Regions from separate parts of the Streptomyces sp. NPDC060198 genome, predicted to be linked through region 2. Evidence: riboswitches for the same ligand, from Rfam matches in the RefSeq annotation. Region 2 holds a riboswitch; each other region holds the start of a gene.

Region 1 (10,188 bases), on a different contig from region 2:
GTAGAACTCGGACGCGGCGACGTCGAGCGCGAGCGCGATGTCACGGCCGGGGACGAAGCCGGCCTCCTTGATGGCCTCGACGATGAGGTCGAGCGCGGCGCGGTTGGACTCGAGGTTCGGGGCGAAGCCGCCCTCGTCGCCGAGACCGGTGGAGAGGCCCTTGGTCTTCAGGACCTTCTTCAGCGTGTGGTACGTCTCGGCACCCCAGCGAAGGGCCTCGGAGAAGGACTCCGCGCCGATCGGGGCGATCATGAACTCCTGGATGTCGACGTTGGAGTCGGCGTGCGACCCACCGTTCAGGATGTTCATCATCGGAACGGGCAGCAGGTGCGCGTTCGGGCCGCCGAGGTAGCGGAAGAGCGGGAGGTCGGCGGCCTCGGAAGCGGCGTGGGCCACGGCGAGCGAGACGCCGAGGATGGCGTTGGCGCCGAGCGAGCCCTTGTTCTCCGTGGCGTCCAGGTCGCACATCGCCTGGTCGATCAGGCGCTGCTCGGTGGCGTCGTAGCCGACGAGCTCCGGGCCGATCTGCTCGATGACGGCGAGGACGGCCTTCTCCACGCCCTTGCCCAGGTAACGCTTGGGGTCGCCGTCGCGAAGCTCGACGGCCTCGAACGCGCCGGTGGAGGCGCCGGACGGAACGGCAGCACGGCCCGTGCTGCCGTCGTCGAGACCAACTTCGACCTCGACGGTGGGGTTACCCCGCGAGTCGAGGATTTCCCGGGCTACGACGACGTCGATGGACGGCACGAGCATCTCCTTCTGGGATGTGACGCTGACTGTGCGGGGCTCTTGAGCCTGGCGACTAGAGCCTAACCGGACACAGGACATCGGCCAGCCGACCGTCCGTCCAGTGACACGGCGAGCCTACACATTGTTTCCGTACGGAACATAACGTCCGGCGGTACGGGGGTCGGCGGCCCGCGGTACAGCGGGGTGCGCGGCACGCTCCTCCCCCGCTCCACCTGTACGCCACCCGCGGGCGCGCACCCGCACCGGCGCCGGAAAAGGCCCTGGCCCGGCACGCGGGGGGAGTGCGCGCCGGGCCAGGGAGTGGGAAAGGGGTGCCGCCGGACACCCCCGTTCCGGGGAGGAGTGGTTCGTGATTACTTCAGGTGGAGCTGCTGACCCGGGAAGATGAGGTCGGCGTCCTCGACGATGTCGTGGTTCAGCTTGAAGAGCTTCTGCCAGCCACCCTTGACGCCCTGCTTCTCGGCGATGGTGCTGAGGGTGTCGCCGGTGACGACCTTGTACTCGCCGTCACCCTTCTCCACCTTGTCGCCGGTCGGCGTGGTGACGGTCTCGGACTTCGCGGCAGGGCGCTCCTCGCTGCGGGAGGCGGTCTGCGAGTCGGTGGCGCGGTCCGGCGTCGCCGTGGCGGCGCTGTCGTCGGTCGCGGTCGAGCCGGTGCTCGCGGAGGAGCCCGTGTCGACGCCCGGGTCGACACCGTCGTTGGTGAGGTTGCCGGCACCGGCGCAGGACCAGGCACCCGGGCCCTGCAGGTCGAGCAGCACCTCGGCGGTGGCGATCTGCTGCTCCTTGGTCGCCAGGTCGGCGCGGGGGGCGTACTTCGTACCGCCGGCGGCGGCCCAGCTGGACTGCGAGAACTGCAGACCGCCGTAGTAACCGTTGCCGGTGTTGATGGACCAGTTGCCACCGGACTCGCACTGGGCGACGGCGTCCCAGGTGGCGACGGAGGCGGCGGAAGCGTTGGTGGCGCCCATCAGCGGGAGGGCGATGGCGGCACCGGCGACGCCGGCGAGCGTGGCCACACGGACGGCCTTGGACGAGCGGCGGTGCTTACCGTTGCTGGACAGCAGCATGGAACGTCTCCTCACCGACGCCTACGAGGTGAGCTGTCGGGTTCGGGCCAATGAGTGCCCGGCCACACGTCCTTGCGTGTGGCTTAACCCCTAGCCGGTCCCGGTCGCCCGTCGCTTCCGACGGGCCGTCCGATACCGGCGGCTTACCTGGGTCCCCCGCTCCTGCCTACGGCGCTTTACGCGTCTGTTCCCTTCGACCGACGGCAGGATTCGGCGTGACGGTCGACGGGGCCCGCGGTGCGAGCGGTTCTGACCGTAAACAGAGGGAACCCCCACATTCAATGATGGACATATACGACAATCAGACCTTACTGGTCACGCCCGGATAACCGTTTTCGCAGGTCAAAGCGGACATCCGCGAACCTCGGCGACCGCGACACGCCGGAACAGCGAAGAGACCCATGTCTCACTTTCGCAAAAGTGGACATAGGCCCCTTAACTGCCCCTCTTTTTGGGGTGTTTTCCCGAATTGGATCAGTTGGCGGGAGCGGTCTCCGCCGTGTCGGGAACGGTCTCCGGCGTGTCGGAGGTGGTGTCCGACGCGGCCGCAGCGGTGTCGGTCGCCGCGGGGGCCGCCGCCGTACTCAGGTCGAGCTCCTGGCCGGGCAGGATCAGGTCGGGGTCGGAGCCGATCACGCTCTCGTTGGCCTGGTAGAGCTCGGTCCAGCCGTCGGAGAGGTTCTGCGCGTCGGCGATCGCCCAGAGGTTGTCGCCGGACTGGACCGTGTACGTCCCGTCCGTCGCGAGCGTCGCGTCGTCGCGCGCTTCGCCGTCCCCGCGCGAGGCGTGCCGGCCGGTGTCGCGCGACGCGTCGGCGGCGGCGGCCTCGGCCGGGTCGGGCGTCCCGCGGTGCTTGCCGCCCGTCGCGGTGTCAGCGGTCGCCGCGTCCGTCGCGCCGCCCTTCGCACCGCTCTTGCCGGGCGTGGTGGCGCCCGGGGTGGCCGAGCCGGAGGGCGAGGGGGTCACGGAGGCGTCGGGGCCCGGCGTGGCGCTGCTGCCGGTGGTGGTGCCGGAGTCCGAGGCCCCGGTGGAACCGGAGGTGCCCGTCGACTCCGTGGTGCCGGTGGAGACGGGTGCGCCGTCCGCGTCCGGGATCGTGCCGGCCGAGGCACCCGCGTCCGTGGAGCCGGGGTCGACGCCGATGGGGGTGCCCGCGGGCGCCAGCCCGGAGATCACCGCGCACCCGGGCCACGCCTGCGGGCCCTTGGCGTCGAGCACCTTCTCCGCCACGGCTATCTGCTGGGTGCGGCTGGCGAGGTCCGCGCGCTGCGCGTAGTCCGTACCGCCGTAGGCGGACCAGGTCTCCTGGGAGAACTGCAGTCCGCCGTAGTAGCCGTTGCCGAAGTCCGCGCTCCAGGTGCCGCCGCTCTCGCATTCGGCGACCTTGTCCCAGGTGTTCGCGTCCGCCGCGCCGGCGCTGCCCGCGGCGAGCAGCGGAATCGCGAGGGCGGAGCCTGTCACGCCGGCTGCGACGACGATGGCGGGTGCCTGGCGAGGGCGGCGGTGTCTGCCGTTCGCGGAGCCCATGGGAGTGCCTTCCGTGTGACTGACGGGTGAACTGATGCGTCGAACCGTGAACCTAGCGGGACTCGAACGTGTGTCACAAGTCGATGCCTCGCAGATCACGTGAACATCACAGTGTTGACGGAGCGTCACTTTCACCGAGCGCCGGTCCCGGCGTGAACTCCACCGGAAGGGTGCGCAGTCCACGCATGATGAGCCCTCCACGCCACCGCAAATCGGCCGTTTCTCCCGCAAGACGCAGGTCAGGGAGACGTCTCAACAAGGTGGCGAGGGCGGTCCGTCCCTCCAGCCGGGCGAGCGGCGCACCCACGCAGTAGTGGATGCCGTGGCCGTAGCCGAGGTGCTGATTGTCACGCCGGGCGAGGTCGAGCACGTCGGGGTCCTCGAAGCGCGCGGGGTCGCGGTCGGCCGCCGCGAGGACCACGAGCACGGGATCCCCGGCCGCGATCTCCTCGCCTCCGAGGGTCAGCGGTTCGGTGGCGTACCGCCAGGTGGCCAGCTCCACCGGGCCGTCGAAGCGGAGCAGCTCCTCGACGCCGGTGGCGAGCAGCTCCTCCTCCCCCGCTTCCAGCGACGCCTGGAGGCGGGCGCGCTCCTCGGGGTGGCGGAGCAGGGAGTGGGTGCCGTTGCCGATGAGGTTGACCGTCGTCTCGAAGCCGGCGAACAGCAGGATGAAGGCCATCGCGGCGGCCTCGTTCTCCGTGAGGTGCTCGCCGTGGTCGCTGGTGCGGATGAGTTCGGAGATCAGGTCGTCGCCCGGGTTCTCCCGCTTGCGGTGGATGAGTTCGGCGAGGTAGGCGCGCATCCGCTTCACCGAGCGCGCCACTCCGCCGCGTGGTCCGCCGCCGTGGCGGATCATCATGCCCGCCCAGTCCCGGAAGTCGTCCTGGTCCTCCTCGGGCACCCCGAGCAGGTCGCAGATGGCGTAGATGGGGAGCGGGAACGCGAACTCGTGGATGAGGTCGGCCTTGCCCTCGGTCACGAACCGGTCGATGAGCCGGTCCGTCAGCTCCTGCACCCGGGGCGCGAACTCCGCGACCCGGCGCGGGGTGAACGCCTTGGACACGAGCCGGCGCAGCCGGGTGTGGTCGGGCGGGTCGATGTTGAGCAGATGGGTCATCAACTCGGCCTTGCGCTCCCCCGGAATCCCCGTCTTCCCCTTGGCGTGCGCAGACCCGGCGTGGTGGACCGGGTTCTTGGAGAGCCGGTTGTCGGCGAGGGCGTGACGGGCGTCCGCGTACCGGGTGACCAGCCAGGCTTCGACCCCGCTGGGCAGCGTGGTCCGGTGCACCGGGCTGTGCTCGCGGAGCCAGGCGTACGCGGGGTACGGGTCGGTCGCGAACTCCCAGGTGAAGAGTTCGGGGGCGGCGCTCGCGCGGTGCGCGGGGCAGCCGGCGGGCGCGCCGGGGCCGGGTTCCACGGGGCTGTCGTCCACCGGCCGGTCACTCATCGTCGGTGCCCGGAGTGTCCGCGCCCTCCGCCGCGAGGATCGCGTCGCGGTAGGCGCGGGCCGCGGCGCGCAGGGCGGCTTCCGGGTCGACGCCCTCGGCCTCGGCGCGGACGGCGAGGGCGAGCAGTTCGTAGCCGAGGGTGTCGCCGGTGGGCGGGGCGACCTCCAGGCCGGAACCGCGGACCCGGCCGCCGAGCTTCGCCGCGAGGGCGAGGGCGGGCTGACCGAGCGGGACGCCCTCGGTGACCGAGTCGCGTCGCTTCTCGACCGCCTTGGTGCGCAGCCAGTGCGCACGGACGTCCTCCGGGGTCTTCGCGGTCGCGTCGCCGAAGATGTGCGGGTGGCGGCGGATCAGCTTCTCCACCAGGGTGCCCGCCACGTCGTCGACGGAGAAGGGCGCCTGGGTGTCCTCCTCGGCGATCCGGGCGTGGAAGACGACCTGGAGGAGGACGTCCCCGAGCTCCTCGCGGAGTTCGTCGCGGTCGCCGTCCTCGATCGCCTCGACCAGCTCGTACGTCTCCTCGATGGCGTACTTGGCGAGCCCCCGGTGCGTCATCGTCGAGGTCCACGGGCAGTCGCGGCGGATCACGTCCATGACCTGGACGAGGTCGAGGAGGCGGGCGCCCGGCAGGTCGTACGAACCGGGGAGCAGCTCCAGGTCCGGCATCCGTACCCGGCCGGAGCCGCCGAGGCGGGCGAGTCCGTCGGTGAGCCGCTGATCGCCCTCACCGCCGACCAGCACCACCACGGTCCGGTCACCGGCGCAGGCGTCGACGAGTTCCTCGGCGGTCGGCTCGGTGTGCTCGACGGTGACGCCCGCCTCGCGCAGGTAGGGGAGCTGCACGTGGTCGGGGGCGCCGCACAGGACGCGGTCGGCGGTGCGCAACGTCTGCCAGGCGGGCCAGGACAGCAGTCCGGGGGCGACTCGGTGGCTGGCGGTGAGGAGGACGACCCGGCCGGGTGCTTCAGCGTTCACCCGTCGAACCTACCCCGGCGGCGTGTCAGCCCGCCGGGGCGGTGTCCGTCTGCCCGGAGCCGTCCTGCCCGCTGCCGTCGCCTCCGGCGCCGTCCCCTCCGGACGTCGCGTCGTCGGCGCCGGTGGCCTTGGCGAGCCAGGGGGACTCGTAGGTACCGAGGCGGATCTGCTGGTCGTCCCAGGCTCCGTAGCGCGGGTTGACGTCGATGTGCAGCGACTTCGACGCCTTGGTGAGCGCCTCGGTCACCTTCTGGGTGCCCTCCTGGGTCTGGAGGTCCGCGCCGAGCGAGGCCGCCAGTTTCGGCAGCTGGACCTCCTGGCGGAGGTCGCCGTCGATCTGCTCCGGGGAGATCCAGCGCTCCTGGAGGAGGGTCGCGGCCAGCTCGTCCTCGCCGCCGTACTGGGCGACGGCCGTCTGGTGGACCTGCTGGAGCTCCTTGCGGCTGACGGTCACCCCGGCGTCCTCGGCCGCCTTGTCGAGGACCTGTCCGAAGATCAGCCGGTGCAGGGCGGCACGCGGGAGCTGTCCGGACCCCTTCACCAGCTGGGCGGACTGCGGCGAGTTCTGCTGCGCGCCGCGCACCTCGGCGACGTCCGCCTGGAGGGTGGAGACCTCGATCCGCTGCCCTCCGACGATCGCGGCGGCGCCGGGATGGGCCTCGCCGCCGCAGGCGGTGAGGACGGGCGCGGAGAGCAGGAGTGCGGCGGAGAGGGTGAGCGCGGTGCGACGACGGCGGTGCAAAGGGAGCCTCCCGATGAGAGTTTGTGCATCAGTGCACAAAGCCTTGCGGTGATCGATGTTAGGCAGTGGCGGCCATGGGGGCCACTGGTTCGACCAACGATTCGGGACGAGTTGGGGATGTGGTGCCGTCGGGGGGTGTCCGCCCCGGCCGTGCTCGGCGTCGGCCTCAGCCGCCGCGTACGTCCCGCTGGTGCGTCAGCTGACGGCGGAGTTCGGCGGGGAGCGGGTGGTGCGGGCCGTAGGAGCGCTCGGTGTCGTACAGCAGGGCCTGGAGTTGGGCCCGGCCGGCGGTGTGGTCGCCGACCGCGAGCAGCAGCAGACCGATGCGGTGGCGGATGTCGAAAGCCCGGCCGGGGTCGGTGGCGACGGCTCCGTAGACGTTCTCGTAGTACGGAAGGACCGCGCGGTACTCGTTGAGCGCGGCGGCCGTCTCGCCCAGCTGCTCCAGGCACTGGGCGGCGTCGTAGCGGTACTGGAGCGTCTGCGGGTCGCCGGGGCCCGCTTCGGAGGCGCGGTCGTCGGCGAGGCGCCGCAGTTCGGGCAGGGCGCGGCGGTACTGGCCGTCGTCCATCAGCGTCGCCGCGTACTGCTTGCGCAGGATGCGGACGACGGGTGAGCGCTCGCCGTGCTCGGCGGCGGCGGTCGGCAGGATGGAGCCCAGGATGTCCACGGCCTGGGTGATCCGGCCCTCGCCGAGGAGCTGCTTGACCTCGTCCACGGCGCGCGCCACGTCCGCCCGGCCGGACGCCGGACGCTGGGCGGGTACGGGCGGCGGGCCGAAGCCGCCGGCCGTCACGGGAGCGGGGGCGGTCGCCCGGTCGGGCCAGGGGGCGTGCGGGCGGAGGAACGGTCGGGTCGGATCGAGCGGCCCGGCGGGCGTCCCGTGCGCCGGCAGCAGCGGGGCGAGGGCCTCGTACACCTCCTGGGCGGAGCCGGGACGGGCCTGCGGGTCCTTGGCGAGCAGCCGCAGGACGAGGGCCTCCAACTGCTCGGGCACGTCGGCCCTCAGGTTCCGGACCGGCAGCGGGGGTTCGTAGAGGTGGCGGTGGAGCACGCCGAGGGCGGTGGACCCGGAGAACGGCACGTCCCCGCTGAGCAGCTCGTGCAGCAGCACGCCGAGTGCGTACAGATCGGTGTACGGGCCGACCGCGCCGCCCATCGCCTGCTCGGGCGCCATGTAGGCCGGGGAGCCGATCGGGGAGCCGGTGTGGGTGAGCCGGGTGGTGTCGGTGTCCAGCACGGAGGCGACGCCGAGGTCGAGCACGGTGACGGTGCCGTCGGGGCGGACCATGACGTTGCGGGGCTTGAGGTCGCGGTGGACGATCGGCACCGCGTGCACGGCGCTGAGCACCGCGCAGAGCTGGGCGGCGACCGCCACGGCCCAGGGCCACGGGTAGGGGTCGTGCTCGGCGAGGTGGTCGGCGAGGTCGGAGCCTTCGACGTACTGCATGACGAGGAAGAGGTCGTCGCCGTCGCCCCCGGCGTCGTGGACGGTCACCAGTCCGGGGTGGTCGACCTGCGCGGTCACCCGGCACTCCCGGGCGAACCTGCGGCGCATCTCCTCGGCTTCCTCCCGGCCGCCGGGCACGCCCATCCGGTCGGGTCGCAGCAGCTTCACCGCGACCCGGCGGTCGAGCCGCTGGTCGTACGCCGTCCAGACCTGGCCCATGCCGCCCTGGCCGAGGATCGCGGCGAGGGCGTACCGCCCGGCGACGACGCGTCCGCTCACCGGCCCTCACCCTCCTTGCGCAGGTAGTCGCTCAGCTCGTCCAGCTCGGCGCGGACCTGGTCGAGCCGCTGGGGCGGGCCGGGGCGCCGCGGGGGCGGGGTGGGCTGCGGCTGCGGGGTGGGCTGCGGCTGCGGCGGGACGGCTCGGTAGGGCGCGGCGGGGCCCTGCGGGTGAGGGGTGACGGGCGGTGCGCCGTAGGGGGGCGTCCGGTGCTGGGGGGTGGTGGCCGGCGGGTAGCCGTACCCCTGGGCGGGGCCTGCGGACGGGTAGCCGGGGGTGGCCCGCGCGCGGGCCGCGAGGGCCCCGGGGCCGTTCGGGCCGAAGTGCCGGATGTCGGCGAAGAGGTAGTACCAGGTGACGCCGCCGAGGAGGGCCAGGATCCAGCCGATCAGGGCGAACGCCTGGTTGTCCGTCATCTCGTCCTCGGCGCTGGGGAGCACGTCCAGGTAGACGCCGAGTCCGACGGTGAGCACGACGGACAGGACGAACAGCCCCCAGTCGCGCGGGCGCCGGGTCACGATGGCCAGCCGCAGCATCGCCGTCCATGCCAGGAAGCCGCAACTCAGCACGGTCAGTGCCACGAAGACCACGCGCAGGACCGTCAGCGTCGCCGAGGACGGGCGCGCCGGGGGAAGCTCCGGCGGATAGCCGTAGCCGTGCATGTGCCGCTCCCGGGAGGCGATGGGCGGATGTGTGGTGCGAGCGTATACACCCACGCGTGCGGCCGTTCCCTGGTTGTGCACAACGGACGTGACTCAGCTCACTGAAGGGGACACCGTCCCGTCCGTGAGTCCGTCGTACATGCCCTGGACCAGCAGCCCGCCGAGTCGGCCCGCCGTGCGCAGCGCGTCCTCGAAGGCGGCGAGGGCGCGGAACTGCTCACCGTACCGGCGCTGTTCGTCCAGCGGGAGCCGGGGCAGCCGGATACGGCGGGCGTCGAGCCGCGAGGCGGTGGAGGCGTGGCTGCTGGCACGGCGGTTGTTGGCCGTGCCACGCAGGAATCCGGCGAGGAACCACGGGTCGAGCACGGCCGGATCGGGGCGCAGCAGTTGGAGGTTGCGGCCGAGCACGGCACCGGCGGTCGCCTCGTCCACGACCCGGACGACCGAGCCGCCGCCGAGCACGGGGACGACGACGTCCCCCGTGCGCAGGACGACCGCGTCGTCGGCGGGCCCCGCCGCACCGGTGGCGCTCGCGGAGGCGGGCCCGGTCGCGAGGAAGGCGAGGGTCTCGGACTCCTGGGCGGGGCCGGCGGGAGCGCCGCTGGGCGGGGTGTTGCCGAGGACGTCGTGTTCGGTGAGGACGGGCCCCCGGCCGCCGCCGGAGCCGCCGGTGCTGAGCCGGAGCGCGCCCGCGCGGGCGAGTTCACCGAGGGTGGTGAACGGCCGGGAGGCGGGCTCGACCAGGCCGGCGGAGGGCGGGGTCAGCCGGAGGGTGAGCCGCAGTTCGTCGGTCAACCTGTCCCGTACGTCGGCGAGTTCCGCCGCACCCCCGGCGGTGGAGGGCCGGGGCAGGTGGCGTGCGGGGGTGAGGTCGACGTCGTCGTCGAGGAGGTCGATGACGGGCACGGCCCGGCTCGGCCCCGAGGCGGGCGGGGCGGTGGTCCCGGCGGTCGGCGGGCCGCCCGGCGCGGCGGGGGCGCCGGATCCGCGACCGGCGGTGGCGAACGCGCGCCAGGCGTCCAGGACCGTACGCCGGACGGCGGGCCAGTCGATCCGCTCGCGTCCGCTTCCCGCGAGGCTTCCGGTGCCGCCTCCTCCGGCGGCACCAGGGGCGCCCGCCGCCGGGTCGGGGGACTCGGCCGTGTCGACGAGGAGGAGCTCGGGCGTGGGCTGCACGCCGTGGTCCGGCTTGCGCAAGATCCACAGGTGCAGCGGGATGCCGTACGGCGGGGCGGCTCCGGCGGGCAGCGCGACGACGGCCCGCAGTGCGCCCCGGCGCAGCAGG
Region 2 (10,188 bases):
CCGGCACCGAAGCGTCCCGGGTCCGGAATCAGTCGGCCCCGCGCACCCCTCCCAGCTCCGGTGCGAGCCAAGTCGGCGCTTGTGTGCGGAAGTCGGCAGGCCGCAGCGATCCCGCCCCGGCCGGCAGCACGCCCACGAGCGGGGCGCCCGCCGCGACCGGGAGGTCCTCCACGTTGCACCGCGTGGCCAGATCCGGGTCGGAGGGCATGCTGCCGATCACCACGCCCGGGCACGTGAGGCCCCGGGCACGCAGTGCCTCCGCCGTCAGCGCGGTGGAGTTGAGCGTGCCCAGCCCGGCCGCCGCCACCAGCAGCACCGGCGCCTCCAGCAGCCGTGCCGCGTCCGCCAGGGTCGCCCCGTCGTCGTCGTACCGTACGAGCAGCCCGCCCGCCCCTTCGATCAGCACCAGGTCGTGCTCCGTCGCGAGTTTCCGCGCGGCGTCGGCGATCTCGTACGGGCGCACGGGCGCGAGTCCGCAACGCCGGGCGGCTGTCGCGGGTGCCAACGGCTCGGGGTAGCGCGCCAGTTCGACCGCCGTGACCTCGCCGCCCGCCAGTCGTACCACTTCGGCCGCGTCGCCGTTCTCCCCCGGAGCGACTCCCGTCTGCGCGGGTTTGAGCACCGCGACCCGGCCGCCCGAAGCGACCGCCACGGCCGCGGTCACGATCGTCTTGCCGATCTCGGTGCCCGTGCCCGACACCACCAGAATGGTCATGGTCATCCTTCCCGCGCCGCGGCGCACACGGCACGGCAGATCCGTGCCACGTCCTCGTCGTCCGTCACGTACGGCGGCATCGTGTACACGAGGTCCCGGAACGGCCGCAGCCATACGCCCTCGCGCACCGCCGCGCGGGTCGCTGCCTCCATGTCCACCTCGTGGTCGAGCTGGACGACCCCGATCGCGCCCAGAACGCGTACGTCCGCGACCCCGGGCAGACCGGCGGCATCCGCCAGACCGGTCCGCAACCCCGCGCCGATCCGCGCCACCTCGCCCTGCCAGTCCTGGCCGAGCAGCAGGTCCACGGAGGCGCAGGCGACCGCTGCTGCGAGCGGGTTGCCCATGAAGGTCGGGCCGTGCGCCAGCACGGGTACCTCGCCGCGCGAGATGCCCTCGGCCACCCTCGTCGTGCACAGGGTCGCCGCCATCGTGAGGTAGCCACCGGTCAGCGCCTTGCCGACGCACATCACGTCCGGGGCGATCCCGGCGTGCTCCGCGGCGAACAGCTGCCCCGTGCGGCCGAATCCGGTCGCGATCTCGTCGAGGACGAGGAGGACGCCGTGCGCGTCGCACGCCTCCCTGAGCACCCGCAGGTAGCCCGGCGAATGGAACCGCATTCCCCCGGCGCCCTGGACGACGGGTTCCACGATCACTGCGGCCAGCTCATGGGCGTGACGCGCGATCAGCTCGCGCAGATGCTCCGCGTAAGCCTCGTCGACCTCCGCGTCGAAGCCGTCCGGCGGGGCGTCGGCGAAGATCTGCCGAGGCAGGACCCCCGACCAGAGTTCGTGCATCCCGCCCTCGGGATCACACACGGACATCGGCTGCCAGGTGTCGCCGTGGTAACCGCCGCGCCAGGTCAGGAGCCTCTGCTTGGCGGGCCGGCCGGCCGATCGCCAGTACTGCAGGCACATCTTCACCGCCACCTCGACGGAGACGGACCCCGAGTCGGCGAGGAAGACGTGCTGGAGGGGGCCGGGGGTGATCTCCACCAGCCGGGCGGCCAGCCGGACGGCCGGCTCATGGGTGAGCCCGCCGAACATCACATGGCTCATCCGTCCCAGCTGTGCGTGTGCCGCCTCGTTCAGGACCGGATGGTTGTAACCGTGCACCGCGGACCACCAGGAGGACATCCCGTCCACCAGTTCCCGCTGACCTTCGACGGGTTCCGCCAGTCTCAGCCGGACACCGGAGGCCGACTCCACGATCAGCGGCTCCTGTCGTCCGGGCATCGGCCCGTAGGGGTGCCAGACGTGCGCCCGGTCGAGGGACCGCAGCCGGGCGGGCGTCAGTGTGGACGACGGGGTGTGGGGGAGGCCGGGGGCCGGCCCCACGGAGCGGGCCGGCCCCTCGACGTACGCGTCAGGCATTCGGAGCGAGATCCGTCCCCGCGCCCCGCCTGCGCACGGCCACCAGGTCCGTACGCGCCGCCGTGGCGGCCACCTGCTCCGTCGGCGGGGCCTCCGCCGACGCTTCCACCGCCACGGCCGGTCCGCCGCAGGGGGCACAACCGCCGCCCGCTTCCGACCCGCCACCGCCGCCGCAGGCACCGGAATCGTCGTGCGCCCCGCAGCCCGCGCGCGCACCGGTCGCGGCCCGGTGGCCGGGCAGCGTCGTGGTGTCCGCGCCCTCCACCTCGAACCCGGCGTCGGTGATCATGTCGAGATCGGCCTGGCCCGCCTGACCCTCACTGGTCAGATAGTCGCCCAGGAAGATCGAGTTGACCAGGTGCAGCGCGAGCGGCTGCATCGACCGCAGATGCACCTCGCGGCCACCGGCGAGCCGCACTTCCACGTCCGGGCAGACGAACCGGACCATCGCCAGGATCCGCAGACACCGCTGGGGCGTCAGATTCCACTCCTTGGCGAGCGGAGTGCCCTCGAACGGGATCAGGAAATTCACCGGCACGGAGTCGGGGTCGAGTTGACGGAGCGCGAAGACCACGTCGATCAGGTCCTCGTCGCTCTCGCCCATGCCGGCGATCAGCCCGGAGCAGGCGGACAGCCCCGCCCCCTGGGCCTGGCGCACGGTCTCCACCCGGTCGGCATAGGTGTGGGTGGTGGTGATGCCGCCGTAGGTGGCCTCGGAGGTGTTGAGGTTGTGGTTGTACGCGTCCGCTCCCGCCGAACGCAGCCTCTCGGCCTGCCCGTCGGAGAGCAGGCCCAGACAGGCGCACACCTCGACGCCCTCGTTCTCGTCCTTGATCGCCTCGATGGTCCGGGAGACCCGGTCCACGTCCCGGTCGGTGGGGCCGCGGCCGCTCGCCACCAGGCAGACCCGCTTCGCACCCCCGGCCACCCCGGCGGCCGCCGCGCGTGACGCCTCTTCGGGCTTCAGCCAGGAGTACTTGAGGATGCCCGCCTGGGAGCCGAGCCGCTGCGAGCAGTAGGAGCAGTCCTCCGGGCACAGCCCCGATTTGAGGTTGACCAGGTAGTTCAGCTTCACCCGGCGCCCGAACCACTGACGGCGCACCCTGCCCGCCGCGGCCACCACGTCGAGCAGTTCGTCGTCGGAGGTCGCCAGCACGGCGAGCGCCTCTTCACGGGTCGGCAGTTCGCGCCGCAACCCCTTGTCCACCAGTGTGCTCAACAGGTCCATGGCGTCGATCCTGACGCACTCCACGGCCATCGGCCAAGGAGGAACCCGACAGCAGAGAGGGGGAGGGTGTGTGTGTATTGCCACACCCTGACCGACTGCGCCCCCGGCTACGCTCTGTGAGCTGCCTACAAAAGGGACCCTCCGATGGCCTACTCCCCGTTCGACTGGACAGAGGAGGAGTCCGGCCGCCGCGCCGCCGCCGGACTCGTCCGTACGCTGCGCCCGCGGCCCGCCGCCACCGAGGTGCTGGACCTCGCGAGCAACGACTACCTCGGGCTCACCCGGCATCCCGAGGTGATCGAGGCGGCGGCCGGCGCCGCGCGGAAGTGGGGGGCGGGCGCCACGGGTTCACGCCTGGTCACCGGCTCCACCGCCCTCCACGAAGAGCTGGAGCGCGAACTCGCCGGTTTCTGCGGCTTCGAGGCCGCGCTGGTGTTCTCCTCCGGCTACGCGGCGAACCTGGCCGCACTCACCGCCCTCTCCCGCGCGGACGGCATCATCGTGTCCGACGCGTCCAACCACGCTTCGATCGTGGACGGTTGCCGACTGGCGCGGGCGAGGACCGAGGTGGTGGCGCACGCGGACCCGGAGGCCGTCGAGAAGGCCCTGGACTCCCACCGCGGGCCGGCGCTGGTGGTCACCGACTCGGTCTTCTCGGTCGACGGGGACGCGGCCCCCCTGTCCGCGCTCGCCGACGTCTGCCGGAGCGCGGGCGCCGGGCTCGTCGTCGACGACGCCCACGGTCTCGGGGTGCTCGGAGCGGGCGGGCGCGGAGCCCCGGCCGCCGCCGGGCTGGCGGGGGACGAGGGGCTGGTGGTCACGCTCACCCTCTCCAAGGCCCTGGGCAGCCAGGGTGGTGCGGTCCTGGGACCCGCACGGGTGATCCGGCACCTCGTCAACACGGCCCGCACGTTCATCTTCGACACCGGACTCGCACCCGCCGCCGCGGGTGCCGCGCTCGCGAGCCTCGCGGTGCTGCGCAGGGAGCCGGAACGCGCCGCCCGGGCGCGCGAGGTGGCCGCCCGGATGCACGAACGGCTGACCGCGGCGGGGTTGCACGCGGCACGCCCGGACGCCGCGGTGGTGTCGGTACGGGCGCCTTCCCCCGAGTCGGCAGTCCGCTGGGCGGCGGACTGCCGGGAGGCCGGGATCGCGGTGGGCTGCTTCCGGCCGCCGTCGGTCCCGGACGGCGTCTCGCGTCTGCGGCTCACCGCCCGGGCCGACCTGACGGACGACCGTGTCGACACCGCCCTGGAGACGATCGCCCGTACGGCTCCGAGGGGCGTCGCCTGACCGGCGGGCGGGGCCGCACGCGCGAGAAGCCCTCAGCGCGCGTCCTCGCCCGGTTCCCCGAGGCCCGAGACGAACTTCCGCCAGGCGGACGCGGAGAAGGACAGCCGGCCCCGGTCCGCGGCCTTGGAATCGCGTACGGACAGCCGGTCCGGCCCGTGTACCGCTGTCTCCACGCAGTTGTTCATACCGGTGCTGCGGCTGCTGCGGCGCCACGGTGAGGCGTCCGGTGCCGGTCGGTCGGCCATGGTGCTCCTTCGGGTCGGTGGACGTCGGCGGGACCGTCCCGCTCCGTCCGGCCGGGCCCGCGGTGGTTCGTCACGGCCGCCCCTCGCGGCCGATCGTCGCGATGAGGTCCCTCGACCGCTCGGGCGAGAGCGCACGCCCCCGCATGGTGCGGAAAGCGGAACCGTACGCCTCCAGATCCTCTTTCCGTTCCAGGTAGTGACTACGCGTCAAGTGGTCAAGAACGACCACATCCAGTGCGGAAGTTGTCGGAAAAGAGAAAATGACGAACGGGCCAGTCAGGCCGACGTAACCTCCGGCACTGAACGGCACCAACTGGATCCGCACGTGCGGGAGTTCCGTCATGGCCACGAGATGGTCCAGCTGGGCCCGCATCACGCGCCGCCCGCCCACCTCGCGCCGCAGCACGGCCTCGTCGAGCACGGCGGTGAGCCGCAGCGGGGCGTCGCACCGCAGCACCGACTGGCGGGCGAGCCGCACTTCGACCAGGGCGTCCAGATGCGCCCCCGGTATCCCGTCCAGCGCGGACTCGGTGACCGACCGCGCGTAATCGGCGGTCTGGAGCAACCCGGGAACCACCGAGGTCTCCAGGGTCCTGGCCGTCTCGGCCTGTGCCTCCAGGGCGATGAAGTCGCGGTACTGCGGCGGAATGACACCCCGGTAGGCATGCCACCAGCCCGTGTCGCGACCGTCCGCCGACCCTGCCAGTGCCGAGAGCAGGGTGCGCAGTTCGGGGTCGTCGACGGCGTAGGCGTCGAGCAGACGGCCGACGTCGGCCGGGGACACCCCGCTCGCGCCCGTCTCGATCCTGCTCACCTTCGACTGGTGCCAGCCGAGCAGCGATGCCGCCTGCTGGCTCGTGAGTCCCGACGAGTGGCGCAGCGTCCGCAACTCCTCACCGAGTTTGCGACGGCGCACGACGGGGCCGTTGCCCATTCCGGTCTCCTTCCGCCGGTCGGCTGGAAGACAAGTGTGCCGAATGTTCGAGCTCCGGTGAGCCGGAGTTCACCGCATTGAGCGATAGATATATGCATATCTCGGCAGATCGTGCCTGCACGGGCTCATGCGGTGGCACTCTGGCGCCAGGCACAATCCGGGCCGATAGGGGTCGCCCGGGCGGAAAGGGACGGCGTCGCCATGGCAGACCATCAGGAAGCACATGTCACCCTGCCGAGCGATCCGGTGTCGGTGTCCGCGGCCCGCAGACACGTGGCCCGCGTACTCGCGGAGTGGGGTATGCACGACGACACGGAGGAAGCCGGGACGGTCCTGCTGATCGTCTCGGAACTCACCACCAACGCGGTCCTGCACACACGCGGCCAGTCACCCACGTTCACGGTGCGGCTGGTGCTCGACCGCGACGAGGAACTGCGACTGGAGGTGACCGACAGCCACCCCCGGTGGCCCAGACGGCTCCCCGCGGCTGTGCAGCAGGACAACGGGCGCGGACTGGCCATCATCAGGGCGCTGGCCAAGGAGTGCGGCGGAGGGTTCGGTGTCACCCCCACCGAGGAGGGCGGCAAGACCGTGTGGGTCACCCTGCCCTGGTCGGTGCCGGTACGGGGCTGACACCACCCCGGCCCGGACGGGGCGCGCGAGACCCGGCGGTGTCGTCGCGCGCCGCCCTGTCCGGGCCGGCCACTCCACGGCGGGCGGCTCGGGACCCGGGCCGGTCAGCGCACCCGCCCGTACCAGACCCGCTTCGTCCAGATCCGCTCCAGCCGCACCACGGAACCGGTCTTCGGCGAGTGCCAGATCTTGCCGTTGCCGGCGTAGATGCCCACGTGGTAGACGCTGCGACCACTGTGGAAGAAGACCAGATCACCCTTCCTGCGCTGCGAGGAGGTGATGTGGCGCGTCTTGTTGTACTGCTGCTGCGCCGTACGGGGCAGCTTCTTGCCGACCCTCTTGAACGAGTAGAGCGTCAGCCCGGAGCAGTCGAACCTGCGAGGCCCGGTGGCCCCCCACTGATAGGGGGAGCCCTTCTTCGACGCGGCGATCCGGAGCGCCTTGGAAGCGCGGGCGGTGGTGGCTGCCTCGGCGTCGGACACCAGGCCGGGGGCCAGCATCGTCGAGCTGAGGGCCAGAGTGAGGACCGAGGCCGTACCGGCCCGGGTGAGCAGAGACGGGACATGAACCTGCGCAGTCATGCGCAACCCTTCGTCAGCCGCCTGTGAAGGATGACCTGTCGGGTTCGGGCTGGCGAAGTCGCCCGGCCGCGCGATGCGGCTTCACCCCGAGGGACGTCCGGTTGCCCGGCCGGCCCGTTGTGCTCGGGTCCTCCACTCCTGCCGATCCACTCCTGTCGACCCGTCATCCGCTCGGCGGCAGGACTCGGCGTCCGCGCGGACCGCCCCGTCAGGGTGGCGGGGGCTTGTCGTCCCACGGATCTTCACTCAGGTCGTGCGGGATTTTCGAGGTGGCAGAGGAAGTCAGTACGGTCGGCCCCCGTTGCGCCGGGAGAGTGGGGGAGTGCCCGACACGGCCGGGGGCGCGTACCGGGCGTGTCTCCACCGAGCTTGCGGAGTGCGGTACTTCGCGGATGGGGAGAACGCCGGGGAGCGCAAATCGGGGGAGAGGCGCAGCGGGCGGAATCCTTGCGCTGAACGGGCGGAAAATCGGATATTCGTTACGGAGTGTCGCTGGTGAAACAGGGCGGATCGGTCCGACTCCGTGCATCTGCCCGGACCCCGGCCTCGACCGGTCCTGCCGAGTGGCCCCGCCCGGCAGGTCCGAAGGCTTCTGCCCCGCCGGGGTCTCCTCGGCAGGCGGGGAAGGCCACCGCCCCGGCCACCGCCGTCGATGGCGCCGCCCTCGACCCTCACGTGGCGTCAGGCCGCACCGTGGGTGCCGTGGAGGATCACTGGACCGTGGGGCGCATGGCCCGACTGGCGGGCGTGAGCGTCCGCATGCTGCATCACTACGACGATCTCGGGCTCGTCCGCCCGTCGGGGCGGACCGCGGCCGGGTACCGGGCCCACTCGGCGGGCGACGTGGCGCGGCTGCGGGAGGTACTCGCCCACCGGCGGCTGGGCTTCGGTCTGAGGGGAGTCGCGGAACTCGTCGGCGACCCGTCCGCCGACGCGGTCGCGCACCTGCGCGGCCTGCTGCTGGAGCGGCGCGATCGGGCCGACGCCGTGGTTGCGGCCATCGACAGAAAACTCGGGACAAGGGCGAGGGGAAGGCAGGTGACACGGGAAGAGCAACCAGAGATGCTCGGCGCATAGCTGTACGACGAGATCGGCGGCGCCTACTCCGCGACACGGCGTACCGGACCGCGGATCGCCGCGCAGATCCGGGACGCACTCGGCGACGCGCGGACGGTGCTGAACGTCGGGGCCGGCACGGGCTCCTACGTGCCGCCGACCGCGCCGTGACCGCGGTGGAACCGTCGGCGGTCATGCGGGCACAGCGGCCGGCCGGATCGGCGCCGTGCGTGGCCGCCACGGCCGAGAGCCTCCCGTTCCGGGACCGGTCCTTCGACGTCGCGATGGCCGTCTCCACCGTCCACCACTGGGCGGACCTCATGGCGGGGCTGCGCGAGATGCGCCGCGTGGCCCGCCGCGTGGTGGCGCTGACGTTCGACACCGATGAGCCCGGATGGCCGGACCGGTTCCGGCTCACCCGCGACTACCTGCCCGGGTCCGTCGGCGCCAATGCCGCAGATCCCGGCCCCCGCCTGCTCGTCGCCCGAACGGACACCGGCCGCGGTCCTGGACCGGCGCCCACCCCGTGCCCTCAGCTTCCCGGCGTAGGCGGTACCGCTACCCGCCCCGCCCGCCGCTCCCCGTCCAGTGCCCTCAGCGCCCGCGCCAGCGTGGCGGCGTGGATCTGTGCTTCCCCCCGCTCGTGCATCAGCGCGAGGGCGTCCCGCAGGGCCGCCGCGTGCGAGGCAAGCGCTTGCGCCGCCCGGAGCGCCCCGTAAGTGTCGCTGCCCCGAGCAGGGTTGATCCGGCCCACCTGGTCCAGGACGGCGAGATAGCGGTCGACGAACTCCGCTTCGGCACGGGTCAGTGCGGGCAGCGGCGGCAACTCCGGTGGCAGCATCGGGGATTCACCTCGTGGGGCGTGGGGCGTGGGGCGTCGGGCGGTGTGCGGGTGGATGGTGCGGCGTTCCCCGATCCGGGGCCGGACCGGCGCGGGCGATCCGGCGTCGTGGACGGGGCCACGGTCGATGCCGTCCGCGACGGACCCGGCCGGCCGGGTCCGTGACGGGGCGGCGCGGAGCGCGTCGTGCCGGCAGCCCGGCACGCCGTGGCTCGGCCCCGCGGTCCGGCGGCAGCTCCGCACCGCACCGGCCGCAGTGGGTTGCTGCATTACTACCCGAGCGCCCGGCGGGCCATGTCGGCGCCGGGCCTCCGCACCGCATGCCGCGCTCCCGCGGCGGTACGCGCCGCGTGCCCCGGGGCAGGTACGCGCCGCACACGAGGCGGGGCAGGTACGCGCCGCACACGAGGCGGGGCAGGTACGCGCCGCACACGAGGCGGGGCCGGTACGCGCCGTATACGAGGCGGCGCCGCGCGGAGGCCGCACCGGAGAGCCGGCCGCGGGCGTGCCCGCCCGACGGAGCGCCGTCCGGGTACCGCCCGGCGCCGGAGCAGGGCGGCGCCAGTTAACGCGACGGAAAAACTTTGGTTCTAACGTGCGTTGCCTGGCCGGTGACGCCCGCCCCCGTACCCGACGAACGTGTCGGCGTCCGACGGGTGCCACCGGGCCGGGCAGGTACCGGGCGCGAGACGATGAGGTGGAAGCGTGCAACTCACCCCGCACGAGCAGGAGCGCCTGCTCATCCATGTGGCCGCCGACGTCGCCGAGAGACGCCGGGCGCGCGGCCTGCGGCTCAACCACCCGGAGGCGGTCGCGCTGATCACCTCCCACATCCTGGAGGGCGCGCGCGACGGCCGGACCGTCGGCGAACTCATGGCGTCCGGACGCAAGGTGCTCACCCGCGCCGACGTCATGGACGGCATTCCGGAGATGATCCACGACGTCCAGGTGGAGGCCACCTTCCCGGACGGCACCAAACTCGTCACCGTCCACGATCCGATCGTCTGAGGGGCGCCGTGATTCCCGGAGAGATCCTGTACGCGGACGGGGCCGTGCCGATCAACGAGGGCCGCCCCGTCACCCGTCTCACCGTCCTCAACGCGGCCGACCGGCCCGTCCAGGTCGGCTCCCACTACCACTTCGCCGAGGCCAACCCCGGTCTCGACTTCGACCGCGGGGCGGCCCGCGGCCTGCGGCTGAACATCGCCGCCGGGACGGCCGTGCGCTTCGAGCCCGGCATCCCCGTGGACGTCGAACTCGTCCCGCTCGCAGGCGCGCGCGTCGTTCCC
Region 3 (10,188 bases), on a different contig from region 2:
GCGAGCCGGGCGCACGCCCCCGGACCGTCCACGCGCGTGCCGCGCCCCGCCGACCGCCCCGCAGTGCCCCGTCCGGCGCTCGGCCCGGGAGACGGCACGCGCCTCCCGGGCCGGTCCGCCGCCCGCGGGGAATGGGGCGGCAGGGTCCCCCAGCCCGCCGAGTCCAGTGCGGCGGGCCGACCCACGCATGCTCCATGGAAGCGCTTCGACACCCGCCCGACGAGAGCGCACGGCCGGGCGCACAGCCACACGGCCGGGGCACATCGGACACCTTCCGCCGCCCCCGCCGGCTCCCCGGACGACGCCTGGCGCGGGCCACAATCCCGCCATCCGAACCCATGCCCCTTAACGGTAGGGATGCGGAGAACTACGCTGGGTTTACCGATGGTCTCAGCACGGCGGCATATTCCTCGGGGTTCGGCCACATGCGTGTGCGCCCGGCCCAGGAGGTCCCGCCGCGAGGAGAACACGGTACGAATGCCGCGCGCCGCCCCCGGTGACGCGGCGGCTGTCTGTGTGTCGAGGGGTGGCGCATGTCCAGGGAGCAACGCGGGCCGAACGAGAAGCTCGGCACGGTTCTCGCCCTCGCGGGAATCAGCAACGCCGGGCTCGCCCGGCGGGTCAACGACCTCGGAGCACAGCGCGGGCTGACACTTCGCTACGACAAGACCTCGGTGGCCCGTTGGGTCGCCAAGGGCATGGTGCCGCAGGGCGCGGCGCCGCATCTCATCGCCGCCGCGATCGGGGCCAAGCTGGGCCGGCCGGTCCCGCTGCACGAGATCGGCCTCGCCGACGCCGACCCGGCGCCGGAGGTCGGGCTCGCCTTCCCTCGCGACGTGGCGGAGGCGGTGCGCTCCGCCACGGAGCTGTACCGCCTGGACCTCGCCGGCCGTCGCGGCGGCAACGGCATCTGGCAGTCGCTGGCGGGATCCTTCTCGGTCAGCGCCTACGCGACGCCCGCCTCGCGCTGGCTGATAACCCCCGCCGACCCCTCGGTCGCCCGGGACTCCGCCGCCGCGCGGACCGCGCTCCTCGCCGGTCCGGGGGCGGTACGCCCGGCGCCCACGGGTCCGGCGCGGAGCGGTCTGGTACTGCCCGCCGGGCATGGCGTGGTCCCCGTACAGCCGGGGCCCGAGGCCGTGGCCGACGCCTCGCCGCTCCGGGTCGGGCACAGCGACGTCGCCAAACTGCGCGAGGCCGCCCAGGACGCGCGTCGCTGGGACTCCAAGTACGGCGGCGGGGACTGGCGTTCGTCGATGGTCCCGGAGTGCTTACGCGTCGACGCCGCACCCCTGCTGCTCGGTTCGTACAGCGACGAGGTGGGCCGTGCGCTGTTCGGCGCCTCGGCCGAACTGACCCGGCTGGCCGGGTGGATGGCCTTCGACACCGGTCAACAGGAGGCCGCCCAGCGCTACTACATCCAGGCGTTGCGGCTCGCCCGGGCCGCCGCCGACGTCCCGCTCGGCGGGTACGTCCTGGCCTCGATGTCGCTCCAGGCGACCTACCGGGGATTCGCCGACGAGGGCGTCGACCTCGCGCAGGCGGCGGTCGAGCGCAACCGGGGTCTCGCGACGGCCCGGACGATGAGCTTCTTCCGGCTGGTGGAGGCGCGCGCCCACGCCAAGGCGGGGGACGCCCCGGCGGCCGGGGCCGCGCTGCGGGGCGCGGAGAGCTGGCTGGAGCGGTCGCGGCCGGGGGACTCCGATCCCTCGTGGCTCGGCTTCTACTCGTACGACCGGTTCGCCGCCGACGCCGCGGAGTGCTACCGCGACCTCAAGGCACCCCGCCAGGTGCGCAGGTTCACCGAGCTCGCACTGTCGAAGCCCACCGAGGAGTTCGTCCGCTCGCACGGTCTGCGGCTGGTCGTCTCCGCGGTGGCCGAACTGGAGTCGGGCAACCTCGACGCCGCGTGCGCCGCCGGCACCCGCGCGGTGGAGGTCGCGGGACGGATCTCCTCCGCCCGGACCACCGAGTACGTCCGCGACCTGCTGCACCGCCTCGAACCGTACGGGGACGAGCCGCGCGTCGCCGAGCTGCGCGAGCGGGCCCGTCCGCTGCTGGTGGCGCCCGCCTGACGCCACCCGCGCGCCCCCTCCGCCGGAACACGCGCCACGTCCCATCCCCGTCCGGGGTTTGATCCGGTTGTCAGCGGGTCAGTGCACTATCGGGGAGGGAGGTGGCGTGATGAGGACGCACGCGGACTACGACTGCGACGTGCTGGTGATCGGCGGCGGGATCGTCGGCCTGTCGACGGCGTACGCGCTCACGCGCGCGGCGCCGGGGACCCGGGTCACGGTCCTGGAGGAGGCGCGGAACCCCTCCGAGCACCTCGCGGGACCGGGTGGCGGGCTGATCCACAGTGGTGTCCACCACCGCCGGAGTTCCCTCACGGCCAGGTTCGCCGCCCGCGGCGGCGGCGAGATGACCGACTTCTGTGCGCGGCACGGCATCGCCCACACCGTCTCCGGCAAGCTGATCGTCGCGACGGACCGCTCCGAGCTCCCCCGGCTCCACGCCCTCGCGCAGCGCGGCCGGGAACACGGGCTGCCGGTGTGCGAGCTGGGCCCGGCGCAGATCGCGGAGTACGAGCCCCGGGTGCGCGGACAGGCGGCGATCCGGGTCTCCACCACCGGGGTCTGCGACGCGGCCGGGGTCCTCGCCGCGCTGACGCGCGAGGTCGCCGCGGCCGGCTCGGTCGTACGGTGCGCGGCGCGGGTGACCGCCGTGGACCGGCGGCCCTGGGGCGTCGCGGCCCGCACGGCGGACGGGACCGTGGTCCGCGCCCGAGCCCTGGTCAACGCCGCGGGCCCGCGGAGCGACCGGGTGGCACGGCTCGCGGGCGACGAGCCCGGGGTGCGCGTCCTGCCCGTCCGGGACATCTACTACGAGCTGCGCAGGCCGGAGCTGGTCAGCGCGGTGGTGCACCCGGTGCCGGCCGCCGGGCACCCGTTCCTCGGGGCGCAGCTGGTCCGGGGCCTCGTACGGTCCGTCGACGGGACCGTCCACGTGGGGCCGGTCGGCGCGAGCCCGCCCGGACGGGCCGAACCCGTGCTCCACCCCGGGGGTCTGCTCTCGGTGCTGGCCCGGCCCGTCTCCCGGCGGACCGCGCGTCGGCAGGAGGCGTACGTACGGGGCGGGGCGCCCCTCGTCCACGCCGGTGCGGTCCTTCCGCCGGAGCGGACCGGGCCCGTCGCACGGACCACGCCGGACGAGCGGGCCGGGCGGGCCGGAGCGACGGGGTCGGCGGTCACGGCCGCCCTCCGGCGGCTGCTGCCCGACGTGACCGAGGACGACCTGCGCCCGGCCCCCACCGGGGTGCGGGCCCAGGCGGTGCACGGCGACGGCACACCGGTCGACGACTTCCTGATCCGTGAGGCCCCGCACACCGTGCACGTGCTCCACGCCCCCGCGGACGCCGCGCTCGCCACGGCGCTGCCGGTGGGGCGGGAGATCGCCCGGCGGGCCCTGGCCCTGGCACGGGGAGCGGGGTGGAGGCCGCCAGCCGTAGAATCGGGGCATTGTGTCTGAGCAGCCCCTGAACCCCAGCACGGAGCCCGGCGCGCACGCCGGGACCGCCGAGGCCTCCGCCATGGACGCCGACGTGAACACCGACGTGGACGCAGCCGCGGACCCGACCGAGGAGACGGCCGACGTGGACGCCGCGGAGGCCGCCGACGCCGCCGCCCGACGGGCCGCCTCCTTCGACCGGCAGCGCCGGTTGCGCCAGGAGCCGCGCTTCCCCGGCGGGCCCGCCGCCGATCCGGCCGGCTCGCACCACGAGCGTCGCATCCGCAGCTTCCAGCCGCGCCGCAGCCGGGTCACGATCGGCCAGCAGGACGCCCTCGAACGCCTCTGGCCGCAGTGGGGCTTCGACATCGACGGTCTGCGCGTCCTGGACCTGGACCAGATGTTCGGCGGGCTGCCGGTCGTGCTGGAGATCGGTTTCGGCATGGGCGAGGCGACCGCGCAGATGGCGGCGGACGACCCGGCCACGGGCATCCTCGCCGTCGACGTGCACACCCCGGGCCAGGGCAATCTCCTCCGCCTCGCCGACCAGGCGGGCTCGGACAATGTGCGGGTCGCCAACGGCGACGCGATCATCCTGCTCCGCGAGATGCTGAAGCCACAGTCGCTGGACGGTCTGCGGGTGTACTTCCCCGACCCGTGGCCCAAGAGCCGCCACCACAAGCGCCGTCTGATCCAGCCGGACTTCCTGGACCTGGTGTCGGGCCGTATGAAGCCCGGCGCGGTGATCCACTGCGCGACCGACTGGGAGCCCTACGCGGAGCAGATGCTGGAGGTGCTCACCGCGCACCCCCGGTTCGAGAACACCCGGGCGGACGGCGGTTACGCGCCACGTCCCGCGTTCCGGCCGCTGACCCGCTTCGAGGGACAGGGCCTGGACAAGGGGCACGTCGTCCACGACCTGCTCTTCACCAGGATCTGAGAACCGGTCCGTCGGCCAGGGGCGCCCGACGGACCCGCGCGGCCTCCCGGCGGCCGTGCGCCCTGTCGACGACGCGGGCCGCGCGACCTCCCGACGACATCGGCCGTGCGCCCTGCCGACGACATCGGCCGTGCGCCCTGCCGGCGACGCGGGCCGTGCGGGAACCGCCTGGTCAGTTGTCGGTCCCGCTCGTTAGGGTCGGGACATGTCCGCCGGGTCCGAGCAGCACCGACATCCGCAACCCGCCGTCCCCGTGCTCGAAGAGCAACGGCTCGGCGAGATCCTGGGCGCCGTCCCGGAGCGCGCCCACTGGCGCTACCGCCCGCGCCGGGTGGGGCTGGTGTGGCGCAGCAAGGCGTTCCGCGCGGGCGCGGTGATCGTCACGCTGGCCATCTGTGGGCTGCTCATCCTGGCTCTGGTGCGCGAAGAGACCGGCACCGAGGGGTTCCTCGTCGGTCTGGGGCTCGCGGTGCTGCCGGTGCCGCTCCTGATGGCCGCGTTCCGCTGGCTGGACCGGGTCGAACCGGCGCCCTGGCGGAATCTGCTGTTCGCCTTCGCCTGGGGTTCGTGCGCGGCGGCGCTGGTCGCGATCGTCGCGAACTCCTTCGCGACGTACTGGATCGCGAACCTTTCGGCGGATCCGTCGGGCGCCGACACCCTGGGGGCCACGGTCGTCGCGCCGATCGTCGAGGAGAGCGCGAAGGGCGCCGCCGTGCTGATGCTCTTCCTGTTCCGCAGACGGGAGTTCAACGGGGTCGTCGACGGGATCGTGGCGGCGGGCTTCACCGCGACCGGCTTCGCGTTCAGCGAGAACATCCTCTACCTCGGCAACGCTTTCGGTGAGGACCGGCAGTTGGGGACGGTGGGGATCGTGTCGCTGACGGTCGGCACCTTCTTCGTGCGGATCGTCCTGTCGCCCTTCGCGCACCCGGTGTTCACGGCGATGACGGGCATCGGCTTCGGTCTCGCCGCCGCGAGCCGTGCGGGGGGCGGCCGGCGACGGGTCCGCCGGATCGCGCTCCCACTGCTGGGTGTGCTGCTCGCGATGGGCATGCACGCCCTGTGGAACGGTTCGGCGACCTGGGGGCCGTACGGCTTCTACCTGGTCTACGGCGCCGCCATGATGCCCGCGTTCGGGCTGCTGACCTGGCTGGCGATCTGGTCGCGCGGCCGGGAACTGCGGACGCTCGCCGCCGAGTTCCCGGCGTACGCGATGGCCGGCTGGCTCACCCCGGCCGAACCGCTCGCGCTCGCCTCGATGCGTGCCCGGGGCATGGCCCGGGATCTGGCGCGGCACTGGCACGGTGCGTCGGACCGGGCCAGGGGCCGGGCGGCGGCCCGGGCCGTCGCGGAGTACGAGTCGTTCGCGACCTCACTGGCCGCGCTGCGGCGGGACGCCCGGCGCGGCACCGTGGGCGTCGACTTCGCGGCGCGGGAGCAGGAGCTGCTGCACCACCTCTGGGAGCGCAGGAACGTCGCAGCCCCCGCGCTGAGCCACGCGGCCCGCAGCGTGTTCCGCCCGGCCGTCCGCCGTCCGGTGCCCCACCCGTACGGCCCCGGAGCCCACGCGCACGGCGCCCACGCGGCACACGGCGCGCACGCCCGGGGCTGGGCGCCCCCGTCGCCGTCCCCGCAGCAGTCCTGGCCCGGCGCGCCGGGGGGTCCGGCTCCGGCTGGGTACGGAACCGACCCGGCATCCCCGTACGGCACGGGGCAGGTCCCGTCGCCCGCTCCTGCGCAGCCGCCTCCGCACCGGCAGTACGGCGGGCACAACCCCTATCTGCATCCTCCGGGGTGAGGCCGTCGCTCAGGCGGAGGCTTCGGTGAGCCGGTCCAGTTCCTCACCGGTCAGCGTGAGCTCTGCGACCGCGAGCAGCGCCGGGAGCTGTTCCGGCGTGCGGGCCGAGGCGATCGGCGCCACGACCGTGGGGCGGGACGCGAGCCAGGCCAGTGCGACGGTGGCGATCTCGGCCCCGTGTGCCTCGGCGACGGCGTCCAGCGCGCTCAGCACCTTCTGCCCCCGCTCGGACTCCAGGTGCGCTCCGGCGCTCGCGGCGCGGGCGCTCTCCACCTGCGCACCCGGCCGGTACTTGCCGGTGAGGAAGCCGGCTGCCAGCGCGTAGTACGGGACCGCGCCGAGGCCGGTCTCGGCGGCGAGGTCCTGGGCGGGCCCCTCGTAGGTGTCGCGGGAGACCAGGTTGTAGTGCGGCTGGAGGGCGACGTACCGGGCGAGCCCTTCGCGCTCGGAGAATTCGAGCGAGGCGCGCAGGCGCTCGGGGCTGATGTTGGAGGCGCCGAGCTCGCGGACCTTGCCCTCCTTGACCAGCTGGTCGAGGGTGGTGACGATCTCCTCCACCGGGACGCTCTCGTCGTCGTAGTGCGTGTAGTAAAGGTCGATGTAGTCGGTGCCGAGGCGCCGCAGGGACTCCTCCACCGCGCTCTTGACGTTGCCGGTGGCGAGCCCTCGGTACTGGGGGTGGGCACCGACCTTGGTGGCGACGACGACGTCCGCACGGTTGCCACGGGCCTTGAGCCACTTGCCGATCAGCGCCTCCGACTCACCGCCCCGGTTGCCCGGGACCCAGGCCGAGTACGCGTCGGCGGTGTCGACGAAGTTGCCGCCGGCCGCGGTGTAGGCGTCGAGCACCGCGAAGGACTGGGCCTCGTCGGCGGTCCAGCCGAAGACGTTGCCGCCGAGGGCGAGGGGGAAGACCTCGATGCCGGACGTTCCGAGTGTGCGGAGAGAAGAAGTCATGAGGGGTTCAACGGAGCGGACGGGAGATCGTATTCCGCTTCCGGGGCTCCGGCCGCCACGCGCGGCCGCGATTCCGGCCGAGATGCCGACGGCGACTGCTCCGGCGACTGGCCGCGCGACGGTTCCGGCCGAGGTTTCGGCAGGACGAGAGGCCGGCAGCCCTGACGTCGGGGGGAGCGTCAAGGCTGCCGGGGCTGGGGAGACGCCCGTGGCGTGTCCGGCGGAGGTACCCGGCCGCCCGGGCCGGTGCGGGCCCGGAGGCGTCAGACGGTGAGGCCCTTGCCGGTCAGCCAGGCCATCGGGTCGATGCCGGTGCCGTCCGGGGTGTGGACTTCGAGGTGGAGGTGCGGGCCGGTGACATTGCCGGTGGCTCCGACGCGCCCGATGGTGTCGCCCGTGTTGACCTGCTGGCCGGCGACGACGTCCATGGAGGACTGGTGGCAGTACCAGATCTCCGTACCGTCGTCGAGCTCAAGGACCGTGCGGTACCCGTACGAGCCCGACCAGCCGGCCGACTTGACCGTTCCACCGTGCACGGCCTTGACCGGGGTACCGGTCGGCGCGGCGAAGTCGAGACCGGTGTGCTGCCCGGAGGCCCACATCGTGCCGGCCTCACCGAAGGTGGAGGTGATCGTGTACGCGGAGGTGGGGAGCGAGTAACTGGCGGCGAGCTTGGCGAGTCTCTCGGCCTCGGCCTTCTCCGCCGCGGCCTCCTCGGCCGCCTTCTTCTCCGCAGCGGCCTTCGCGGTGGCCACGTCCTGCTGCTTCCTGGCCTCGGTGGCGGCCTTGGCCGCCGCCGCCTCCTCCTCCGCCGCCTTCGCGTCCGCGTCGGCGGCGGACTGCTGCTGCTCGGCCTGCTGGAGGATGCGGGCGCGCAGCGCCTCGCCCGCGTCGGTGGCGCCCTTCTCGGTCTCCGCGGTGGTGAGTCCGGCCGTGGTGAACGGCGCGGACGCCGCCACCGGCACGGGAGTGTCGTCGGACTCGACCGCGGTGATCAGAGCACCCAGCCCGGGAAGGGACTTGGCGTCGGGAAGGTTGTCCGCGAGCGAATCGGGAAGAGAGATGGAGACCGGCGGCTTGCTCTGCGCGGTGGCCATGCCGCCCGCACCGACGGCCGCGATGACGCCGACCCCGAGGACGGTGGAACTACGCGCGAGACCACGCTGCTTGGCGACGCGGTGCCGGCCGCGTACGGGGCGGAGGGAATCCTCGGTGGGGTTCCATTCCTCCCAGGCCTTGTCGGCGTCGCCAGGGGAGCCGAAACCCTCACGGGTGGCGAAGGGTGACGGGGCTTCGGGGGCAGGCTGGTTGGACGCCACGTGGGCGCACTCCTTTCCTTCCTTCTCGCCTACCGGGTTAGCTGACGGGTTCGGAGCAGGAAGGTCTCCTACGGGCGCCTGGTGTCTCTGTCGAGACACAGGTGTCCGATTCACCCCAAGAAGGTGGTTCCCCGGTTCCCTTGCGGAATTCGGCGCTCGCGCACGGCGCCGTCTCTGACGACGGCTGGGACGACCGCGCTGCGTTATCGAACGTTAATAGACATACGGCTCCGATTCCAAGCCGTTCCCCTTGATCATTCCCACTTCGGGCCGGGATTTACCTGGGCATTCCCACACCTATCCGGGCGACTTGCGGACGAGTCGTACAGCGCCGTTCATCTGACGGTGTGTCATATGTTATCGAGCGGCACCACCCTGCTACGGACCGTCGCCGCACCCGCGCGACGGTCCGCGGAGCCGACCGCGGGAGCGCCACCCGGGCGTGTTTCCGAGGGCGGCGCCGGCCGCCCCGGACCTGCGTCAGCCGCCGCCGCGGCCCACGATCGGCACGGTGGTCCGGCGCTCCGGCTGGTCCTCCGCCGGCCGGGCCACCGCGAGCAGCGCCAGGTCGTCCGTCGAGCGCCCACCGGTGTGCAGCCGGACGTCGTCGGTGAGCGCCGAGAGCAGCTCGTCGGGGCCGGGAAAGATCCGGCCCCGCAGCCGCTCCGCCGGGTCGTAGAACACACCCGCCGGGTCGCGCGCCTCGGAGAGCCCGTCCGTGTAGGTCAGCAGGGTCGCGCCCGGCGGGAGGTCCCACTCGTCCGCCCGGTCCGGCCAGGCCCCCAGCGCCATGCCGAGCGGCAGCGCCGGGGTACTGGGCCGCAGCACGTCCAGCGCTCCCCCGGCATGCAGCAGCAACGGCTCGGGGTGACCCCGGTTGACGATTCGCAGCGTGGCGGAGCCCTGCGGGATCTCGGCCAGCACCGCGGTGACGAACCCCTCCACCGGGTCCAGCCCGCCCCGCCGCGCCGCGTCCCTGGCCAACGCGCGCTCCAGCCGCTGCGTCACCCCCTCCAGCGTCTCCTCCTGCTCGGCGGCCTCCCGGAACGCGCCGATGATCACCGCCACCGCCTCGACCGCGTCGAGCCCCTTGCCGCGTACGTCGCCCAGGACGAGACGTACCCCGTGCGGGGTGTCCGCGACGGCGAACAGGTCGCCGCCGACGTACTCGTCCGCCTGCGCCGCCTCGTAGCGCGCGGCGACGTGGAGCCCGCCGACCCGGTCGGCCGGGACGGGCAGCACCGCGCGCATGGCGGTCTCCGCGATGATCCGGGCGGAGGCCAGCTGCTCGCTGCCGCGCCGCACCACTCCGTTGATGACCAGCGCCAGCACGGCCGTCGTGGCCACGGTGAGCGTCTCGATGATCGGGACGATCTCGCCGATGGTGCCCACGTACACCCGCATCGCGATGACCGCGGCCAGCGAGGCGGCTCCGATCCGGACGGTGCCGGTCCGGGAGGCGAACGGCGCGGCGATCAGGGGCGCGGCGACGAACAGGGGTACCGCCGTGAAGCGGGGCGGTGACGCGATGTCGAAGACCAGCCCGCCGAGGACGAGCAGGGCAGGCAGGATCCGCACGAATCGCCGGGCACTGACACCCCCGGACGCCCAACCGTTCCCGTACAGCCGTTTCCCCACCTCTGTGCTTCTCCTGCCCTGTCCCGCCA

Evidence for each region. A riboswitch is a leader RNA that binds a small molecule or an ion and turns the genes downstream of it on or off. The one in region 2 is predicted to bind cyclic di-AMP.
Region 1: linked by a shared signal. The riboswitch ahead of ACFWEP_RS03165 (transglycosylase family protein) and the one ahead of ACFWEP_RS11355 (C40 family peptidase) in region 2 are both predicted to bind cyclic di-AMP.
Region 3: linked by a shared signal. The riboswitch ahead of ACFWEP_RS13520 (M23 family metallopeptidase) and the one ahead of ACFWEP_RS11355 (C40 family peptidase) in region 2 are both predicted to bind cyclic di-AMP.

The regions. Positions count from the first base shown of each region.
Region 1 is NZ_JBHWZJ010000011.1:672-10,859, forward strand. Features, by position in the region: gene eno (phosphopyruvate hydratase) at 1-753, opposite strand, end outside; gene ACFWEP_RS03165 (transglycosylase family protein) at 1,104-1,820, opposite strand; cyclic di-AMP (ydaO/yuaA leader) riboswitch at 1,824-2,004, opposite strand; gene ACFWEP_RS03170 (transglycosylase family protein) at 2,295-3,347, opposite strand; gene ACFWEP_RS03175 (cytochrome P450) at 3,454-4,794, opposite strand; gene ACFWEP_RS03180 (nucleoside triphosphate pyrophosphohydrolase) at 4,787-5,770, opposite strand; gene ACFWEP_RS03185 (SurA N-terminal domain-containing protein) at 5,796-6,512, opposite strand; gene ACFWEP_RS03190 (protein kinase) at 6,679-8,241, opposite strand; gene ACFWEP_RS03195 (hypothetical protein) at 8,238-8,957, opposite strand; gene ACFWEP_RS03200 (N-6 DNA methylase) at 8,997-10,188, opposite strand, start outside.
Region 2 is NZ_JBHWZJ010000062.1:13,610-23,797, forward strand. Features, by position in the region: gene bioD (dethiobiotin synthase) at 29-715, opposite strand; gene ACFWEP_RS11325 (adenosylmethionine--8-amino-7-oxononanoate transaminase) at 718-2,088, opposite strand; gene bioB (biotin synthase BioB) at 2,081-3,316, opposite strand; gene ACFWEP_RS11335 (8-amino-7-oxononanoate synthase) at 3,461-4,609, shown strand; gene ACFWEP_RS11340 (DUF397 domain-containing protein) at 4,642-4,854, opposite strand; gene ACFWEP_RS11345 (helix-turn-helix domain-containing protein) at 4,925-5,788, opposite strand; gene ACFWEP_RS11350 (ATP-binding protein) at 5,990-6,421, shown strand; gene ACFWEP_RS11355 (C40 family peptidase) at 6,526-7,002, opposite strand; cyclic di-AMP (ydaO/yuaA leader) riboswitch at 7,006-7,189, opposite strand; partial or broken gene ACFWEP_RS11360 (methyltransferase domain-containing protein) at 7,723-8,496, shown strand; gene ACFWEP_RS11365 (hypothetical protein) at 8,591-8,899, opposite strand; gene ACFWEP_RS11370 (urease subunit gamma) at 9,605-9,907, shown strand; gene ACFWEP_RS11375 (urease subunit beta) at 9,916-10,188, shown strand, end outside.
Region 3 is NZ_JBHWZJ010000083.1:448-10,635, reverse strand. Features, by position in the region: gene ACFWEP_RS13545 (sporulation protein) at 534-2,075, shown strand; gene ACFWEP_RS13540 (FAD-dependent oxidoreductase) at 2,185-3,528, shown strand; gene trmB (tRNA (guanosine(46)-N7)-methyltransferase TrmB) at 3,521-4,447, shown strand; gene ACFWEP_RS13530 (PrsW family intramembrane metalloprotease) at 4,653-6,245, shown strand; gene ACFWEP_RS13525 (aldo/keto reductase) at 6,255-7,202, opposite strand; gene ACFWEP_RS13520 (M23 family metallopeptidase) at 7,466-8,521, opposite strand; cyclic di-AMP (ydaO/yuaA leader) riboswitch at 8,533-8,686, opposite strand; gene ACFWEP_RS13515 (PP2C family protein-serine/threonine phosphatase) at 9,002-10,159, opposite strand.